Regions from separate parts of the Shewanella sp. DW31 genome, predicted to be linked through region 2. Evidence: predicted binding sites of a transcription regulator. Region 2 holds the regulator's gene; each other region holds the start of a gene.

Evidence for each region. Region 2 encodes sigma-54, which starts transcription at its own class of promoters, with help from an activator protein. Its sites were predicted from a motif close to GTTGGCACGNNNNTNGNNT; they were not measured.
Region 1: GWI56_RS08580 (YggN family protein) is a predicted target of sigma-54. The motif match lies at 2,455-2,473, and genes of this name have one in related genera.
Region 3: GWI56_RS07980 (flagellar hook-length control protein FliK) is a predicted target of sigma-54. The motif match lies at 2,952-2,970, and genes of this name have one in related genera.
Region 4: GWI56_RS01365 (P-II family nitrogen regulator) is a predicted target of sigma-54. The motif match lies at 2,716-2,734, and genes of this name have one in related genera.

The regions. Positions count from the first base shown of each region.
Region 1 covers NZ_JADWMP020000007.1:190,717-195,658, reverse strand. Annotated here, with positions in the region: gene mutY (A/G-specific adenine glycosylase) at 1-140, opposite strand, end outside; gene trmB (tRNA (guanosine(46)-N7)-methyltransferase TrmB) at 341-1,057, shown strand; gene GWI56_RS08590 (YggL family protein) at 1,106-1,432, shown strand; gene glsB (glutaminase B) at 1,432-2,346, shown strand; gene GWI56_RS08580 (YggN family protein) at 2,530-3,351, shown strand; gene GWI56_RS08575 (LysR family transcriptional regulator) at 3,804-4,745, shown strand.
Region 2 covers NZ_JADWMP020000027.1:13,263-18,204, forward strand. Annotated here, with positions in the region: gene GWI56_RS18765 (HPr family phosphocarrier protein) at 1-103, opposite strand, end outside; gene rapZ (RNase adapter RapZ) at 90-944, opposite strand; gene ptsN (PTS IIA-like nitrogen regulatory protein PtsN) at 941-1,384, opposite strand; gene hpf (ribosome hibernation promoting factor) at 1,387-1,674, opposite strand; gene GWI56_RS18785 (RNA polymerase factor sigma-54) at 1,703-3,181, opposite strand; gene lptB (LPS export ABC transporter ATP-binding protein) at 3,289-4,020, opposite strand; gene lptA (lipopolysaccharide transport periplasmic protein LptA) at 4,017-4,571, opposite strand; gene lptC (LPS export ABC transporter periplasmic protein LptC) at 4,558-4,942, opposite strand, start outside.
Region 3 covers NZ_JADWMP020000007.1:65,635-70,576, forward strand. Annotated here, with positions in the region: gene fliM (flagellar motor switch protein FliM) at 1-611, opposite strand, end outside; gene fliL (flagellar basal body-associated protein FliL) at 651-1,178, opposite strand; gene GWI56_RS07980 (flagellar hook-length control protein FliK) at 1,263-2,858, opposite strand; gene fliJ (flagellar export protein FliJ) at 3,102-3,548, opposite strand; gene fliI (flagellar protein export ATPase FliI) at 3,578-4,915, opposite strand; gene fliH (flagellar assembly protein FliH) at 4,884-4,942, opposite strand, start outside.
Region 4 covers NZ_JADWMP020000001.1:321,081-326,022, reverse strand. Annotated here, with positions in the region: gene narQ (nitrate/nitrite two-component system sensor histidine kinase NarQ) at 1-110, opposite strand, end outside; gene nrfA (ammonia-forming nitrite reductase cytochrome c552 subunit) at 336-1,739, shown strand; gene GWI56_RS01370 (hydrolase) at 1,895-2,437, opposite strand; gene GWI56_RS01365 (P-II family nitrogen regulator) at 2,782-3,120, shown strand; gene GWI56_RS01360 (ammonium transporter) at 3,131-4,381, shown strand; gene GWI56_RS01355 (hypothetical protein) at 4,560-4,898, shown strand.

The sequences.
Region 1 (4,942 bases), on a different contig from region 2:
GCAACCTGAGTTTGTTGCAGCATAATTTCAGAAACCCATACGCGATATGGGGTTTTATCTTGCTGCCAAGGGAGGGTTTTACGACCGTGATTGTCGTACCAAGAGACGATACGTGTAGCGAAGGAGGCTGTAGATTTCATTGGCGCAGTGTAGCGGCAGTTATCTTCTTAGACAAGCGTCAAAGATAAGTTGGCAAGGGATCTAAAGCTAAAAATCGCTGCTAAATTCGCACTCTTAAATAATCTTGGTATACTTTCGCCCCATTAGTGCTTGCACTGTATGTTGAACTTTGGATAATGCCCTTCTTTTATGATGGTGTTGTCCACTAGACGAGGCAAAAATGAGCGAAGTCACTACCGCTGAATTTAATGAAGAAGGCAAGTATCTGCGCAAGATCAGAAGCTTTGTCCTGAGAGAAGGTCGCCTAACCAAAGGCCAAGCACACGCTATTGAAAGCCAGTGGCCAACAATGGGTTTAGATTACAGCCCAGTGCCATTGGTACTAAGCGACGTTTTTGGTCGTGAAGCTGATACTGTGCTGGAAATTGGCTTTGGCATGGGCGCCTCTTTAGTACAAATGGCTAAAGATGCACCAGAGCAAAATTTCATTGGTATTGAAGTACATAAACCGGGTGTAGGCTCTTGCCTCAGTGATGCCGCCATTGCTGGTGTGAGTAATTTACGTGTGTATCATCACGATGCCATGGAAGTATTAGAACATGCGATTGCTGACGGTTCATTATCCCGAGTGCAATTGTTCTTCCCAGATCCTTGGCATAAAAAACGTCACCATAAACGCCGCATCGTACAAGCTGAATTTGCCGAACTTATTCGTCGCAAGCTAAAAATTGGCGGTGTGTTCCATATGGCAACTGACTGGGAAGAGTACAGCGAGCATATGTTAGAGGTGATGCAAGCCGCACCGGGTTATCAAAACCAGTCGGCCGACGGCAGTGTTGTGCCGCGTCCTGATCATCGTCCATTGACAAAGTTTGAAGCCCGCGGCCATAGATTGGGTCACGGTGTATGGGATCTGATGTTTGAGCGTATCGCTTAATCACGAACTCAATTTTAGCTAATTTTAAACACAAAAGGGAAAATCACTATGGCAACTAATCGTAGCCGTCGTTTACGTAAGAAAATGCGCGTTGATGAATTCCAAGAGTTAGGTTTCGATATGGCTTGGACTTTTGATGCATCAGTATCTGAAGCCGATATCGATGCAACTGTAGATAAATTCATCGATGAAGTGATCGAAACCCGTAAATTAGGTTTCCATGGCGGCGGCCACATCGAATGGGAAGGCATTATCGCCACCCAAACGATTGGTAAATGTACCGAAGAAGATATTGCTGCAGTTAAGGCATTCTGGGCGACCCAAAAAGTGTCTCAGGTTGAAGTTAGCGAACTGTACGACATTTGGTGGGGTTAATGCCCGAGTTGGCATTACTTGAGGAAGTGGTCGAGAAAGTTCGACCCTTGCTCGGCCAAGGAAAGGTTGCAAATTATATCCCCGCACTGGCCAGCGTTGATGCTGGCAAATTAGGCATTGCCGTCACAACCGTTGATGGCGAAACCTTAGGTGCGGGCGATTACCTTGAGCCGTTTTCGATTCAAAGTATCTCCAAAGTTTTCAGCTTAACCTTAGCGTTAACTTTATATGAAGAAGCCGAAATCTGGAGCCGTGTTGGCAAAGAACCTTCGGGCCATTCATTCAACTCTTTAGTACAAGTCGAGTTAGAACGTGGCAAGCCACGCAACCCATTTATCAATGCTGGCGCGTTAGTGATTGCTGACTTATTGCAGAGTCGTTTAGGTGCACCTAAACACAGAATGCTTGAGTTAGTCAGGCAACTTAGCCAAAACGATAAAGTGTGTTTCGATAAACAAGTAGCAGATTCAGAATATCAGCATAGTGCGCGCAATGCGGCTATCGCTTATTTGATGAAGTCCTTTGGTAATTTTCAAGGTGATGTTGATACTGTGCTGCGCACCTATTTTCATTATTGCGCCTTGAAGATGAATTGTGCTGACTTGTCTAAGGCCATGTTGTATTTAGCTAATCGCGGCAAAAGTATCACAGGGACTGAGCTTATTTCTCAAGTGCAAACTCGGCAACTTAACGCTCTGTTGGCAACCTCGGGCTTATACGATGGTGCGGGTGAGTTTGCTTATCGTGTTGGTATGCCAGGTAAAAGTGGCGTCGGCGGCGGTATTATTGCCGTGATCCCTGGAGAACTGTCGATTTGTGTATGGTCGCCAGAACTCGATAATAATGGCAACTCACTTGCGGGCACAGCGATGCTTGAGCATCTAAGTCAGCGTCTCGGTCGTTCTATTTTCTAGTCTTATCTCTCGTTTTTTATTAGCACTATCAGACTAAATGTTAGCGAATTTCGCTAATGACCTTTTAGTGCTAACTTTAAAAATCCAATATAATCATATTGTTATAAGGTTGGCACGTCTCCTGCTATAAGCTATTCAGTAGTTTAGGTTTATCGAATTATTCAGATTAAAGGACGAACAAAAATGAAATTAAATAAGTTATTAACTGGATTTGCATTATCTGGCGTGATTTTAGGGGCATCTAGCGTACAGCTGGCGCAAGCACAAATAGAACCAAAAATAGATGAGCGCTGTGAGGTCTCCTTAAATTATGACGTTATGGTCGAGCCTAAAAAATTAGTCATGAGCGAGAAGGGCACAGAAAAGTATCGCATCGAAGTTGACAAGTTATTTGTGGAAGGTAAGCAAGTTAACTTAACCGACAAGCAGAAAAAATTGGTTACTCAATATGCCGATGAAGTTTCGACTCAAGTGCCAGAAGTGATTGAACTGGTGAATGAGGCAGTATCTCTTGCTTCCAAAGCGGTTGGTATGGCCTTAACACCTTTAATGGGTGATGCCGCTGGTGCAAAATTTGATGAAATGATGGCTGGCGTTCAAAAACGGGTTGATTCAGTGGCTTATAAGAATGGTGATAGCTTCTATTTAGGGGCGACTGAAGACTCGATGCAAAGTACATTTAACGATGAATTCGAGCAGGAAATGGAACAAATTGTCCAGAATTCAATTGGCGCAATTATGATGAACTTAGGTGGCCAAATCATGTCTGGTGGCGGTGAAAATTTTGAAGCTAAGATGGATACCTTCTCCCAAAAAATGGACAAGTTAGGCCAAGATATTGAGCAACAAATTGAGAGCCAATCTAAGGGATTAGAAGCTAAGGCTGACCGTTTGTGCGACCGATTTGAAAATTTGTTAGTGCTTGAAAATCAATTGCGCCAAGAAGTGCCAGAACTAGCGCCTTATGTGTTGACACAAAACTCAACCAAGGAACTGCGTGAATAGTTCTTGCAAATAGTTCTTGTAAATATCTCTTGCGAATCGCCCTTAGTTTTAACTGCAATAACTTCTATCTCCTTGTGCATGAGTCAAACTTGAATGCTACGCCCCTAGTCAATTTATCGACTAGGGGCTTTTTTATTGGCTACTGTTTAATCGTGGCGACAACCCTTATGGCTAAGTTGATGTGGCTTATAGGCTAGGCTTGCAGCGATTTAGTTCGGAATGTTACAGTCTAGAGACGAATATTTGGTATACTCTTAAAATATAATTAAAAGCTGGCATATCAGTCAGATATAACACCCTACTTTAGTGGACTTTTTCGGTCTAAATCTCTGCGTTATATCATTTTAATGCGAGATATCAATGCTATGGTTATTTTTAAGCGATGATTACGCTAACCATAGCTGCTCACCGAAAGTTAATATCATTGTCGTAAACAGCTTAAGGCGACTTCCATGTTAGAACTGTTAGAACCTATTGCGATTTTTACTCATGTGGCCAGAGCAGGTAGTTTTAGTGCCGCCGCAAGAAGGCTTGGGATCTCTAAGTCTAAGGTCAGTACACAAGTCGCCGATCTTGAACATAGACTTGGTGTTCAATTAATTCAACGTACCACCCGCAGCTTAAGTCTGACTGAAGCAGGGCATTTGCTGTATCTGCAAGGTGAAGAACTGCTGCGTGACGCTGAACAAGCGATAGCCAGCGTGCATAACTTAAATGATGCGACCCGCGGCGTGCTTAAGGTGGGAATTTCCCAATCCTTTGGGGTGATGCATATCATTCCTGCGTTGCCATCTTTTATGGCAAAACATCCTGAGCTTGAGCTACAAGTGAGCTTACTGGACCATAAAGTGGATGTCGTGAGCGAAGGCTTAGACTTACTGTTAACTATGTCTGAGCAATTACCGCTTGGCATGGTTGCTAGACCTCTGATGAAGTGCCAATTCCTGTTAGTTGCTTCGCCTGGCTATATTGCTCAACATGGCGAGCCAACTCGACCTGAGCAGCTAGTTGACCACAACTGTTTGGTCTATCAAGGCGAGTGGCACGAGCACAGCATGTGGCAATTTAAGAAGGGTGATGACTACTGTGAAATTGGCGTATCGGGTAATTTCAGGGTGGATAATGCGCCTGCATTAAAATCTGCTGCAATCAGTGGTCTTGGAGTTGTGTATCTTGCGAGTTATCTGATGGAGGATGAAATTGCCAAAGGGACATTAGTGCCTTTACTGAAGGATTGGCAATTGACTCACCATCTGCCATTGCAGGCGGTTTATCCCCGTCGTAAGCACTTAGCACCTAAGGTCAGTTCTTTTATCGAATTCATCAAAGATCACATAGGGACGCCACCGTATTGGGATGCTCCCTATGTCGAATTATTCAGTAAACGTCAGTAAAATAGGAAACATTGTTCTCAAAAGCAGTCTTATGTGGTTTTAAATTGGGCAGGTACTTTTCTGGCCATTTAAAATCAATACTTTAGATTGAGTTGATGAGTACATTTGTTGATGGTTTTTTAGGGGTTACTAAAGCACTTTTTTATAACATCCTTGAACTCTGTTCTTAATTGAATACAATGGTAACAGTTGATTCG
Region 2 (4,942 bases):
TGGTCGCATCAAACTCGGAAGCCAGTACCACCAACTTAGTGGCGGCACGGGCATGTAAACCGAGCTTATTACAGATGGTTATCTGACGTTCAAGCTTTGGCATTATTGAGCTCTCGATGACGGGCATAAACTTTATGTTTACCGTTACTAAAGCGTTTGGCCAATTGCTCTGCGACGTAAACGGATCTGTGCTGTCCACCTGTGCAGCCAATGGCCACAGTTAAATAACTGCGATTGTTACGCTCGAGGTGCGGCAGCCAAGTCTCCAGTAAGTTTTCGATTTGCCAGATGAACTTATTAACCAGTGGTTGACGATTTAAGAACTCAGCTACGGGTTCATCTAAGCCAGTCAATGGCCGCAGCGCCAACTCCCAGTGGGGATTGGGCAGGAAGCGCACATCGAACATAAAGTCGGCTTCGGTGGGCATTCCGTGCTTAAAGCCAAAGGACTCGAAGTTGATCACGAGTTCTTTATCGACACTACCAAGGAGAATTTGTCTGACTTGGTCGCTTAAATCATAGATATTCAAATTCGACGTATCTATGTAGTGATCGACCAGTTTTGACATAGGCTCGAGCAGTTTCCCCTCCAGCTTTATCGCTTCTTGCAAAGAGACTCGGCTCTTCGACAAAGGATGCAAACGGCGGGTTTCGCTGTAACGCTTGAGCAGAATTTTATCGCTGGAGTTAAGGAAGAAGCTCGTTAACTCAGTATCTGGAGGTAGGCTAGCGAGTTGTTTTACTAAGACCTTATCCTGCTCAGGCATGTTACGCACGTCGACACTGATGGCGACGAGATCGTTACTGCCCTTGAGTTGCTCAAGCAAACTGCCAATCAATGGCAAGGGAAGGTTATCGACACAATAATAGCCGAGATCTTCGAGTACCCTAAGGGCGACAGATTTGCCTGAGCCTGAGCGGCCCGACACTATGACCAGTTTCATCCAGTGATTACCTGATAGAGTTCCGTTTCATCATGCGTCTTGCGTAATTGCTTTAATATTTGCTTGTCGCTCAGCTTTTCGGCCATGCAAGACAAGGTACTTAAGTGCTGCTGACATTGGTCTGCAGGCACCAGTAGTGCAAATAAAATATCAACAGGTTGCTTATCGATAGCATCAAATGCTATCGGCTCTTCACACTTAATTAGTATGGCAATGGGCTGATCTATATCGGCTAGTCGACCATGTGGAATGGCGATGCCGTTACCTATACCTGTGCTCCCCATCTTTTCGCGCGCCACTAGGCTTTCGAATATCTCTTGAGATGAGAGGGTCGGGTACTGGGCAGCGACTAAGTCGCTGATGAGTTCCAGTACCTTTTTCTTGCTGCCCGGAGTGGCGCAGGTAGTGCACTCCGGCCGCAGTATGGTACAAAGTTCCATTATTAGTGTTTTGTTAACTTCTCTTTGTGTTTAATAACCTGACGGTCAAGCTTGTCAATCAGGGCGTCTATAGCGGCATACATGTCAGCATGCTCTGAAGTAGCAAAAACTTCACCACCTATGAGGTTTATTCTCGCTTCGGCAATCTGTTGCATTTTCTCAACATTGAGCACAACGTGCACATTATTGATCTGTTCGAAATGGCGTTCAAGTTTTGAAAACTTTTCTTCTACATATGCACGTAACGATTCGGTAATTTCGACATGGTGTCCACTTAGGTTTATTTGCATAGAAACGTCCTCCGATATCCACTGTAGGTTATAAACTTTTACGCTGATTAGAAGGTGGAATAAGCATAGCCTCTCGGTACTTCGCAATGGTTCTGCGGGCTACGTTGATCCCTTGTTCTGCCAGAAGTTGTGCCATCTTACTATCGCTTAATGGTTTTTTCTGGTTTTCCGCTGCCACCAGTTTCTTTATAAAGGCTCTGATTGCTGTGGATGAGCACTCACCACCATCGTCAGTACCGACGTGGCTAGAGAAGAAGTATTTTAGTTCAAAAAGTCCCTTAGGGGTATGCATGTATTTTTGAGTTGTGACCCGTGAGATGGTGGACTCATGCATTTCTACCGCTTCGGCAATATCGTTAAGCACCATAGGTTTCATGGCTTCTTCACCGTACTCAAAGAAACCTTGCTGATATTGCACTATGCAATTAGCAACTTTAAGCAAAGTATCGTTACGGCTTTCTAAGCTCTTAATAAACCATTTAGCCTCTTGCAGATGGCCGCGAATAAATTGGCTATCGGCTTGGTTTTTGGTACTGCGTGCCATAGAAGCATAATGTTGATTTACATTGATTTTTGGCATGCAGTCAGGATTAAGCTCAACGACCCAGCGGCCATTTTTCTTCGACACAGACACATCTGGGATAACGTATTCGTCATTATTGGGCGTGATCAACAAACCTGGGCGAGGATTGAGGGTTTGGATAAGTGCTATACCATCCCTTAATTCATCTTCTTTTAATTTAGTCTTACGCATCAATAACCTAAAATCACGGGCGGCGATCAGATCTAAATGATCTTTGATCAGCATACGGGCGTTTTCTAGGTTGGGAGTATCAGCGGCGAAATGCGACAGTTGGATCAGCAGGCATTCACTTAAATCGCGGGCGGCAACGCCTATGGGATCAAAATGCTGAATACGCTTGAGTACGGCTTCGACTTCGTCAAGCTCAACTTCAGGATTGCCCATGGCTTCGAGAATTTCTTCAGTGCTTTGGGTGAGATAGCCCTGATCGTCGATGGCATCAATAATGGCGGTGGCAATGGCTAAATCGGTTTCAGAAAACGGCGTGAGGTTTTTTTGCCATTCTAAGTGTTCGTACAAACCTTCACTGGTCTCGCCTTGGAAGGGCATATCGTCTTCACGACTGCCGCCGGGGCCTGAGTTTGGGGAGGCGGTAAACACTTCATCCCATGTGGTGTCCATGGGGAGCTCATCGGGCATGGATTCTTTGGTTAGCGACTCTGCCGTATCTATGGTGGAGCTGTCTTTTTCTGGTGGCAGAGTGCTAGATTCACTGAAATCCGTATCGGATAGCGTTTGGTTTACAGGGGTTTTAGTGGCGTCGAATTGATCCTCTTCCAGCTCGAGAAGGGGATTAGAATCTAATGCTTGCTGGATCTCTTGCTGCAGTTCTAATGACGACAGTTGCAACAGACGTATAGCCTGTTGTAGTTGTGGCGTCATGGTTAACTGTTGACCCAGTTTGAGCTGGAGTGACGCTTTCATGTTACCGCTGATCCCTACGTTATTATTGTTGGATGAGGTCGCTTATTATTATCTTGAGTGAAGCCCAATGGCGGTATAAATTGCCTCCATTGGCTTCGCTCGATTAACTATAGCCTGAATTGTTCACCTAAGTACACAGCCCTAACTTGCTGATTGTCTAAGATCTCTGCTGGAGTTCCTTCGGCAATCAGGTTTCCGTGACTCACAATATAAGCATGTTCACATACATCTAATGTCTCGCGGACATTATGGTCTGTGATCAGTACGCCAAGGCCGCGACTTTTGAGTTGTTCGATAATCTTCTTGATGTCGATAACCGAAATAGGATCGACGCCGGCAAACGGTTCATCGAGCAAAATGAACTTAGGATTAGCGGCTAAAGCCCGCGCAATTTCGACGCGACGACGTTCGCCACCCGACAATGACATGCCTTGGCTGTCACGGATGTGGGTGATATGAAACTCTTCGAGCAGATGTTCTAGTTCTTCTTCTCGTTCTTCGTTTTTAAGTTCTTTACGAGTTTGCAGTACGGCCATGATGTTGTCATGAACAGTTAGCTTACGAAAGATACTGGCTTCTTGCGGTAAGTAACCTATGCCTTTGCGGGCACGCAGATGCATAGGATCTGCGGTTAAATCATCATCGTCGATAAAGATATGTCCCTTATCGCTCTTCACTAGCCCGACAACCATGTAAAAGGTCGTGGTTTTACCTGCACCGTTTGGACCGAGTAGGCCAACGACTTGACCGGTTTTTACCGTCAGACTGACGTCTTTAACCACTTGGCGACTCTTGTAACTTTTCGCCAGATTTTGTGCTCTTAAGGTGATTTGGGTCATTTAGAGTCCTGCTTTTTTACAGGTTTATCCGCCGGAGCGTCTGATTTAGCATCATCTTGATAGTTTTCAGGCTGAATAATAGTGATTACGCGATCGTCACCACTGCCAGTACTCTCGGCCATCAATTTCTGTTGAATCATGTTATAGCGGATTAAATTGCCTGTAACTTGGCTACCCGCTTGATCTAATGACGCCATACCTTTCAGTGTTAAGGTGCGGCTTGCCATATCGTAACGAATTTCTTTCGCGCTGGCAGATGCAGGGCGGCCATCGTCTAATATTTGGCTATATGTAGCAGGGTTGCCTGTGGCGACCAAAGTTTTGCTATTTTCACCTTCAGCGGAAAATGCACGCAGTTCATTTGCTTGGATTTTTATTGAGCCTTGGGTCACTTCAACCGGACCAAAGAAAATGATCTGGTTGTTTTTGATATCCGCAGTTTGGCTCACAGCTTTGATTGTGACTTCTTGCTTTAAGTCGCCGACTTTCGCGAAAGCACTCATGCTCATAATTAGCATTAGGCTGGCAAGTAATACGTTATTTTGCTTCATATGTTCCTACTACCTGACTGGTCAATTGCACTTCTTGCGCGTTGAGGTCGGCATAAAGGCCTTGGCCTTGAATATTAAAATCTTTCCCTGTGACGTAAATGGTACGGTCAGAGGTCATTATCATAGTGTTGAGATCGAGTTCCAGATAACTGGTGGACAAGGTCTGAATCGGTTCTTCTGGGCTAATGGCATCGATAATAACATTATTTTCTAATACAACCTTGCCAGTTTCCTTGTTTAGCTTGCCCTGATCTGCCCTGAGTTGCCATTGTGCTTTACCTTGGTCTGGATAAACAAGATAAACAGGTTGAGTAAAGAAAGTTTGATTCGTTGAATCATAATGTTCCATGTGTTTCGCCGTCACACGGCTA
Region 3 (4,942 bases), on a different contig from region 2:
ACTTCAATATGGAATGAATTAATCACCACAACTTCGGTAGGACTAACAATGTTCGCCATGGCGGGATTGACTTCAGAGTCCAAATAATCAAACTCAACATCCATTACGGGCGCCCAAGCATCTTTATAATCTTCAAATATAATCTTAAGCAGTAACTGTACTATTCGTCTTTCTGTCGGCGTAAATTCTCGCCCTTCAATCTTGGCATGGAAACGCCCATCGCCCCCAAAGAAGTTATCTACTAGGATAAACACCAGTCGCGCTTCCATGGTGATCAATGCTGTGCCTTTGAGCGGGCTAAAACGCACCATATTCAAGCTAGTAGGAACAAAAAGCGTATGTACGTACTCACCAAACTTGAGCATCTGTACACCGTTGATCGACACTTCGGCCGCTCGGCGCATCATATTAAACATACTAATGCGCAAATGGCGCGCAAAACGCTCATTCACGATTTCCAGCGTCGGCATACGCCCACGAACTATTCGATCTTGGGAAGAGAAATCGTAGGAACGGGCATCTTCTCCAACAGCGTCAATTTCGTCATCATCAACGTCATCAACCCCGTGCAATAGCGCATCAATTTCGTCTTGGCTTAATAAATCACTCACTATATTGCCTTCGCCTCTTTTGGTGCTGAAGTTAAAGGATTATTGCATTACAAAACCGGTAAATAGTACTTTCTCGACAACCTTACGCCCAGTTACTGACTGTAGAGTATTTTGCACACTCAAAAGTGCTAACTGCCGTAACTCATCTTTCCCCGCTTGCGTGCTGAGCTTTTGCACATCTGCACCACTAAAGGTCGTTAAAAGCGCATCTTCAATCAGCGGAATATGTTTTTGTGTTAGCACATCATCATCGGTACCACGCACCATAAGCTGCACTTTAATCTCAACTAAACGAGCCCTATCAGGCCCTGGTAAGTTGAATAAAAAAGGACGTGGCATAGGCACGTATGATGCGGTAGCTACTTCTCCTGATGCTGGTACTTCAGCCTGAACAGCACTATCTGCTGCTACGGCGGGAACCTCTTCGGTACTGCTTCCCATAAAGAACCAGACACCGCCACCGATTAACAGCGCGACTAAAACGCCTACACCAGCAAAAATAAATAGTTTCTTCTTACTCTTAGGCTCTTCAGTACTTTCAAGTTCTAACGATTCTTCCTTAGCCATCACTATTCTCTTTAATTTAGGCGGAAACTCATTACAGTTTTATTTGAAACGTAATTATGTCAGTCATTGCTATAGGTTACCTGCTTAAGCGTAATAATCTATACCTGAAGTTACACTAATCGCTTGATTTAAACCTAAATGTAACTCTTCTGCCGAGATTTCATCCATATCTGCCGCATTTGAACTGCCGCCATCACCGAAACTACCTTCACGACGCTCACCTTGATCGCCTTGAGAAACATGGCTGTCAGCCAACTGCATCCCTTGCTCTTGCAATAACTCACGTAATCTTGGCATAGCTTGTTCAACCAGATCGCGCGTTTGCGGCTGAGTAACATGAAACTGTACTTGGGTTTGGTCGCCATGCACTTGGATCTTTACCAACATATGTCCAAGTTCAGGTGGATCGAGCCGGATTTCCGCATGTTGGATGCCTTGACTCACCATAGTAATCAATTGCTGCTTCATCACAGGTGAAAATCGTTGGATCATCTCCTGCATTTGGTTTTGCTGTTCTACTCCTTGACGCAATGACAGCTGAACTTGCATAGTTTCTTGGCGATTTAATTGTGACATCGAGAGTGTCTGTATGGATGATGTCGACTTAAGTTCTGAGAAAGTATTACTATCATCCATAAAACTTTCGTCTCTGGGAATATCCATTGCAACCGTCAATTTAGCATCTTTCAGTAATAGGTTAGCAACCAAATCGGAATTGGGACTCCCATCAAGATCACTTTCTGTTACAGATGTTGTATCTAATGGTTCAGATGAAATTGAAGAGCCTAAGGTATTCAGGTCGAAAGTATTTCCCGAGGTAGTGATATTAGCCGTATTGGGACTATTCACTGTCGAGCTGCTAGTCGTTGCTTTTGCCGCAGTGTTGGTTGCCGACTTTATCGTTGCACTGTTCGCTAAGCCCGCTTGATTAATCACAGCATTAAGTGTGACCTCATTCTCAACTAAAGACTCATCTATACTCACCCCGACTTCAGTGGCAGAGACAAGCTCAGTGTCTTCTGAAGGTAATTCTAAAGCGTCATCGGTCAAATTTGGATCAATCACAGCATCACTATCCGCTGACGCTTCAAGTATATTTGGGTCTATGGGGAGAATATGTACGAGTGGCTTATCAGTCAAAGATGATGGTTTCACGTCATCTGCGATTGAAATTGCTGCCATATCTGGACTAGTAGAAACTAACTTTTGTAATTCAGCAGAAAAACCCGCTTCATCGGCATCTATATCTGATGCCAGTTCAATCTCAGCAGAAACAGTAGGTGCCAATACTGAGCCGGTTAATAAAGTTGATGAAGTATCAATATTTTCTTCACCAGTTATATCTTCTTCAGCATTTAAAAATGCTAGCGGCAAACTATCTCCATCTGATGCCGTTTTCTTCATATCATTTGCCATGCTAATTTGGGCAAAAATGAGATTTACGTCAGTGTCCTCAGTTGATATATCGTCATTTTTTACTTTATCAGCAGAGGTAACCTGCACAGTATCATCAGTGTTAGCAATGGTTTTTTTAGACGCAGAAATAGAAAATGAGCTAGCGGTGACTGACGCAAGTGTAGATGAAAAGTCTTCATTATTAGACTCTTGGGAAGATGTCTTAGCGGAATTGGCCGCAGAGTTGCCTGTTTTACTTAACAGGATATTGGTCATTTGTTGCATAAGTGCTCCCAAACATCACCTAGCAAAAAAAAGAAAATGGCTAGGTAGAAACGTCAATTAAACACTGCGGTTGCAGGGTCATGGACTAAATCAAAGCAAATAAGATGCCAAAACATCAGATTTTACGACAGCATATCGAAAAGAATTAACACTGAGAGGTGCCGAATTGATGCTTATGCCATCAATACAAAAAAACTAAAGAGCCTATCCGGCTAGCGAGCAGTAAAGATGCCTATCATTTCACTAACGTTGATGACGGCGATAAAATTGCTGGGAAGCAAATTCATCGGTCATTTTTTGCTCCCTTTTTTGTTCAACCACTTGACGCTTCTTCTCTTTACTGGCTAAGAGTAATTCTACTGCCTTACGTTTTTTTTGCTTTTCCAACCAATGTTGTTGTCGATATTCTTTTTGCTTTTCACCGTCGGCTACGACGCGATTTTGCTGGATAATTGCGTCATCGATCTGACGAATAAAACGGTGAAACTGGTGATAGTGACTAGCACTGATGGCTTGACCTTGCTGGGATTGCATTTGCTTCATGTATTCTAAGCGATAGTTATTCAGAGCACTGAGTTGATTCAACCGTTTTTGACACTCTAACTGCGCAGATTTTAACAATAACGCCGCTTGTTCTTCGGCATCATTGGCAAGCTTTAACACTAACAACAAGGGATCGGCGTTAGCCATACTAGACCTCGATTAATTCGATGACGCCATTATTTGCACTGTGCAGCAAGTTGCCCAAGCATGACTTGGCTATCGGCAAAGCTAAATGCATCACGCATGGTTTGGCGCAAAAAAGCATTCATTGCTGGCTGCAGTCGTATCGCATTATCAATGCGAGGATCGCTTCCTTGGGCATAGGCCCCAATAGAAATCAAATCTCGATTTTGCTGATACAAGGAATAGGTTTGTTTCACGCGGCGCATGGCTTCCAAATGTTCATTGGAGATCACCATAGGCGCGACTCGGCTAATAGAAGCTTCAATATCAATCGCAGGATAGTGCCCCGAATCCGCAAGCGAACGTGACAAGACTATGTGACCATCAAGGATCGCCCGCGAAGCATCGGCAATCGGATCCTGTTGATCGTCTCCTTCCGTCAGCACAGTATAAAATGCCGTAATTGAACCTTGTCCAGGGCCACCGTTTCCGGCGCGCTCAACTAAACGTGGCAATTTTGCAAACACAGAAGGCGGATAACCTTTAGTCGCAGGCGGTTCACCCACAGCCAAAGCAATTTCCCGCTGCGCTTGGGCGTAGCGCGTTAAACTGTCCATAAGCAATAAAACGTTATAGCCTAAATCGCGGAAATATTCGGCAATACGAGTCGAGGTTTCACAGGCGCGAAGACGCATCAGAGGCGATGTATCCGCAGGCGCAGCAACAACGACTGAACGCGCTCGACCTTTCTCACCAAGAATTTCCTCAATAAACTCTTTCACTTCCCGGCCACGCTCACCCACTAGCCCAACCACAATAATGTCGGCGGTAGTACCGCGAGTCATCATACCTAAGAGCACACTCTTACCTACACCTGAGCCCGCAAACAAGCCCATACGTTGGCCTTTGCCCACAGTCAGCATAGCGTTGATAGCGCGAACACCAACGTCCAGCGGTTCAGTAATGGCACGGCGAGATAGAGGATTAATGGCAGCGCTATGTCTTGGCGCTTGTTGGTCGGTTTGCAACGCGCCTAAACCATCTAAAGGCACGCCGTTACCATCGAGTACGCGTCCTAGCAGGGATAAACCAACATTGAGTCCAGTTTGTTCCCCCAAAGGCACAACCCGCGCACCAGGCAATACACCACGTAATTCTTCAATGGGCATTAAATATAATAGTTCGCCATCAAACCCGACCACCTCGGCGATTAACTCGCCCGCCATGGTTTCGATCGAACATAAACTGCCCACAGGCGCACGGCAACCGCTTGCTTCTAAGGTTAAGCCGACAACACGCACCAGTTGACCACTGGCCACAGCGCGAAATGGCGGCACCTTACCCTGATGATGATTAAGTCTATTCAGCAGTTGATGTTGGCGATTTTGCATCTGATTTTGCCTCTAATTGCTCACCAG
Region 4 (4,942 bases), on a different contig from region 2:
AAATTGATGATAGCAAAAGTCGATAAACTACTAGAGAGCAGAATAAGTACTAACATTAATCCTAAGATTTTTGAGGTTAGACTACCTCGTTTCATTAATCCGCTGTTCATTTTGATGGCCGCTGTTATGGCACTTTGCAGTGGTTTTTACATTAGAAAATAATGTAATACATTAACAAAAGTATAGAAATGTGAACAACAACACCTTTACATTTTGATCTAGCGCAAACTTCAACCTAGATACCCCCTAAGAGGTATATTTTTAGCAGGGTTAAATCACTAAGTTTGACCATGGAGATGTCGTGATTTACAACAATAATGCAACACGGAGATGAGATGATGAAGAAGATGACAGGTAAGTCCTTTGCACTGAGTGCACTGGTTGCCGCCAGCTTCATGGCAGCGGGCGCAATGGCGAGTGATAAAACAGAGCCTCGCAACGAAGTTTATAAAGATAAATTTAAGAATCAATATAATAGCTGGCATGATACCGCAAAGAGTGAAGAACTTGTCGATGCGATTGGGCAGGATCCTAATATGGTGATCCTGTGGGCTGGCTATGCATTCGCAAAAGATTACAACGCTCCTCGCGGCCATATGTATGCCGTGACCGACGTGCGTAATACCCTACGTACTGGTGCGCCGAAAAATGCGGAAGATGGTCCATTGCCTATGGCATGTTGGAGCTGTAAGAGCCCTGATGTACCTCGCTTAATTGAAGAGCAAGGTGAAGATGGCTACTTCAAAGGTAAATGGGCTAAGGGTGGCCCTGAAGTCACTAACACCATTGGCTGTGGTGATTGTCATGAAAAAGGCTCACCAAAACTGCGGATCTCTCGTCCTTATGTAGACCGTGCAATGGATGCTATCGGTACGCCATTTGATAAAGCTTCGAAGAAAGACAAGCAATCTATGGTGTGCGGTCAGTGCCACGTTGAATACTATTTTGAGAAAAAAGAAGACAAAAAAGGTTTCGTCAAATTCCCTTGGGATATGGGCATAACTGTTGACCAGATGGAAGTTTACTACGACGGTATCGAGTTCTCCGATTGGACTCATGCGCTGTCTAAAACACCTATGTTAAAAGCGCAACATCCAGAGTATGAAACGTGGAAACTGGGTATTCATGGTAAAAATAATGTCAGTTGTGTTGACTGCCATATGCCAAAAGTGACTAGCCCTGAAGGTAAGAAATTTACCGATCATAAAGTGGGTAATCCATTTGACCGTTTCGAAGAAACCTGTGCAACTTGCCATAGCCAAACGAAAGAATTCTTAGTTGGCGTCACTAATGAACGTAAAGCTAAAGTTAAAGAAATGAAACTGAAAGCGGAAGAGCAATTAGTGAAAGCGCACTTCGAAGCTGCTAAAGCGTGGGAATTGGGTGCAACTGAAGCTGAAATGAAGCCTATCTTGACCGATATCCGTCATGCTCAATGGCGCTGGGACTTAGCGATTGCTTCCCATGGTGTTGCTGCTCATGCTCCTGAAGAAGCCCTACGTGTTTTAGGTACTTCAGTGAATAAAGCGGCCGATGCCCGAGTTAAGTTAGCACAGTTATTAGCGAAAAAAGGCATCACAGATCCAATCGCTATTCCTGATATCTCTACCAAAGCTAAGGCACAAGCAGCCTTAGGTATGGATATGGATAAGATGAATGCAGAGAAAGAAGCATTCAAGAAAGACATGTTACCTAAGTGGGATGAAGAAGCGAAAAAACGCGAAGCCACTTATAAGTAGGTTTTAATCAATCGCGGTTGAGTTTTCAATATGAGCTAACCCCTCATGTAAATAAAAGCCCTCGCTGACTCAGCGGGGGCTTTTTTATGGAAAAAAATATCGAGTAATGTCAGGCGTTGGTCATGCTGGCTGAAGAAATACCACGGGCTAAGTCGCTATTTGATCAGTTTTAATAATGCCCTAAAGCGCTCGCCTTGGGCTTGATGTTGTAATTCAAATAATAGCGATTCCACGTTAGTTAATAAGGCGCCTCTGGCCGTCATCATCTGAATACCCAGTTTTTTATTATCGGCACTGCGTGACGAGACGCCATCTGCGACGAGATGCACCGAATATTGCTGTTCGATAAGGTCACAACAGGTTTGGTAAACACACACATGGGTTTCAATACCCGCGAGTATGACGTGTTTGCGATTCGTCTTAGTTAATGCCTTTGCAAACGCGTCACAGTGCCAGCCGCTAAAATGCTGCTTGGCAATGGGTGAGCTGGTTTTCGCAAGTAAAGTTTGCAGCTCAGGGCTAGTTGCTCCGAGTTTATCGGGTAGCTGTTCTAACCACAGTATTGGAATTTCAAATAATTGTGCGCCTTGGATTAAGGTCTGTAGTTGTTGATGCAGCTTGTCACTGTTATCCATGATTTGTGCAAGTTTTCCTTGCACATCGACGATAACGAGAACACATTCTTCTGGTTTTAACATCGGGCCTTCCTTCTGCGCTTGATGATTGTCTTAGTGATGATCTTCGCTTTTGTCTAAGAGCTTGTGTTGTGATGCTCAGATTTCATCTCGATTTACGCTTCCCCCAGTAGACCCTAATTTAACCTTGTTACCAATAGGCCTAAGGTCGAATAGCTGTCGCACTTAAACTGCTCACTAAAAGAGTGCATCGCACCAGTTAGTGCTCGATTATGGTGCATTTTTAACCTTGAAAAATAGTGTTAAACAATTTAAATCAATAATAATCAATGGATTAAATTGTTGGCCTAATGATTGAATTACCTTTGATACAAGTTAATAACAATCGCGTTTTTTTGGAGGTCAGGATGAAACTAGTCAGCGCTATCATCAAGCCGTTTAAGTTGGATGATGTCCGTGAAGCTATCGCCGGAATTGGTATTGAGGGCATGACTGTGACCGAAGTGAAAGGTTTTGGCCGTCAGAAAGGGCATACAGAGTTGTATCGCGGCGCCGAGTATCAGGTGGATTTTTTGCCAAAAGTAAAACTAGAAATTGCCACTAAGGCTGAAAATCTCGACATGTTGATTGAGGCCATTACCACTGCGGCCCATACGGGGAAAATTGGTGACGGTAAGATCTTCGTCGTTGATTTAGAACATGCTATCCGTATCCGTACGGGTGAACTTGATACTGAAGCGCTATAAGGGGCTGACAATGGAAGAATTAACGAAATTAGGCGGCACAGTCACTGAACTACGCTTTGCACTCGATACCTTTTACTTTTTGATTTCTGGCGCTTTAGTCATGTGGATGGCGGCGGGATTCGCTATGTTAGAAGCGGGTTTAGTTCGCTCTAAAAATACCACTGAAATTTTAACTAAGAACGTTGTGCTGTACGCGATTGCCTGTGTGATGTATCTGTTGGTTGGCTACAACATCATGTATGTGGATAACACTGAAGGTGGCTGGTTACCGTCAATTGGCACCTTAATTGGTTCGCAATCAGCAGATGCGAGCCATGCATTAGAATCTGACTTCTTCTTCCAAGTTGTATTTGTGGCAACGGCGATGTCAATTGTCTCTGGTGCTGTGGCGGAACGGATGAAGTTGTGGGCTTTCTTGTTCTTTTCTGTGGTGATGACAGCGGTTATCTATCCAGTAGAAGGTTATTGGACTTGGGGCCAAGGTTTTATCGCTAAACTGGGCTTTGTAGACTTTGCTGGTAGCGGTATTGTGCATATGACGGGGGCGACCGCGGCGATTGCTGGCGTGATATTGCTCGGTGCGCGTAAGGGTAAATACGGGCCTAATGGCCAAGTGAATCCTATTCCAGGCTCTAACTTGCCAATGGCAACCTTAGGTATGTTTATTCTGTGGATGGGCTGGTTTGGCTTTAACGGCGGCTCGCAATTAATGGTGTCGGATGCGGCGAATGCAAGCTCAGTGGCAAAAGTGTTTGTGAATACCAATACTGCAGCGGCTTTTGGTGCCATCTCAGCTCTTATCGTGTGTAAGATGATTTGGGGCAAAGCGGATTTGACCATGATCCTTAACGGTATTTTGGCTGGATTAGTGGCGATTACGGCAGATCCTCTCTCGCCTTCATTGTTAATGGCGGGTGTGATTGGTTTAGTGGCGGGCGGCGTGGTGGTGTTCTCGATTGTGGGCTTAGATCGCATTAAGATCGACGATCCCGTCGGTGCGATTTCAGTACACGGTGTGGCTGGTTTCCTTGGCTTAATGTGTGTGCCATTATCCAATGCCAATGCAACTATTACCGGACAGTTGACGGGCGCAGCGATCATTTTCACTTGGGTGTTCTGCTCATCATTTGCTGTCTGGTATGTGATTAAGATAACCATGGGGATCCGTGTGACTGAGGAAGAAGAATACAACGGTATGGATGCTTCTGACTGCGGTATTGATGCCTATCCTGAGTTTGTTACGGTCAAAAATGCGGGCTGATTAAACTTGCACATTAATGCGTGATTCACCTTGATGCTTAGCTTGGATCGAGGGATAGTGAAGCAGAGCCTAGGCTCTGCTTTTTTATGTGTAATCACTGTGATTGAAGTTTAAGCACAGGGTCATAAGCTTAATTACTGAGCAATTCTGTTTTCTTGCATAAATTAAGGAGTGTTCTATGAGCTTGAATATAAAAACAATAGGTCAATTTTCGCGACTAAGTCTTATCGTCATTTCTGGCTGGATATCGGTTTCTGTCTTTGCAGGAGAAGTGATCGTTAATCGCTCAAGTGAGCCTGTCGATGCCTTTGCCGTGCGTGATCAAGTGCTCAAGGATTTTGAATGGCAGGAGTCGCTTCGTCGCCAGCAGCAAATCCAAATTCTGCAGGCTTTACCCTCAGGTTGCGTTACGGTCATGAAACCCTATCGACATTTTACCTGTGGAGAGCATAACTATCGGCCGTATCATTATCAGCAGCGTGAGTTATACATAGAAGTTGACCGACCTTCACAATAGTTAATTCGTTAAATTATTTGCGATTATTTTCAATCGATCGCGAT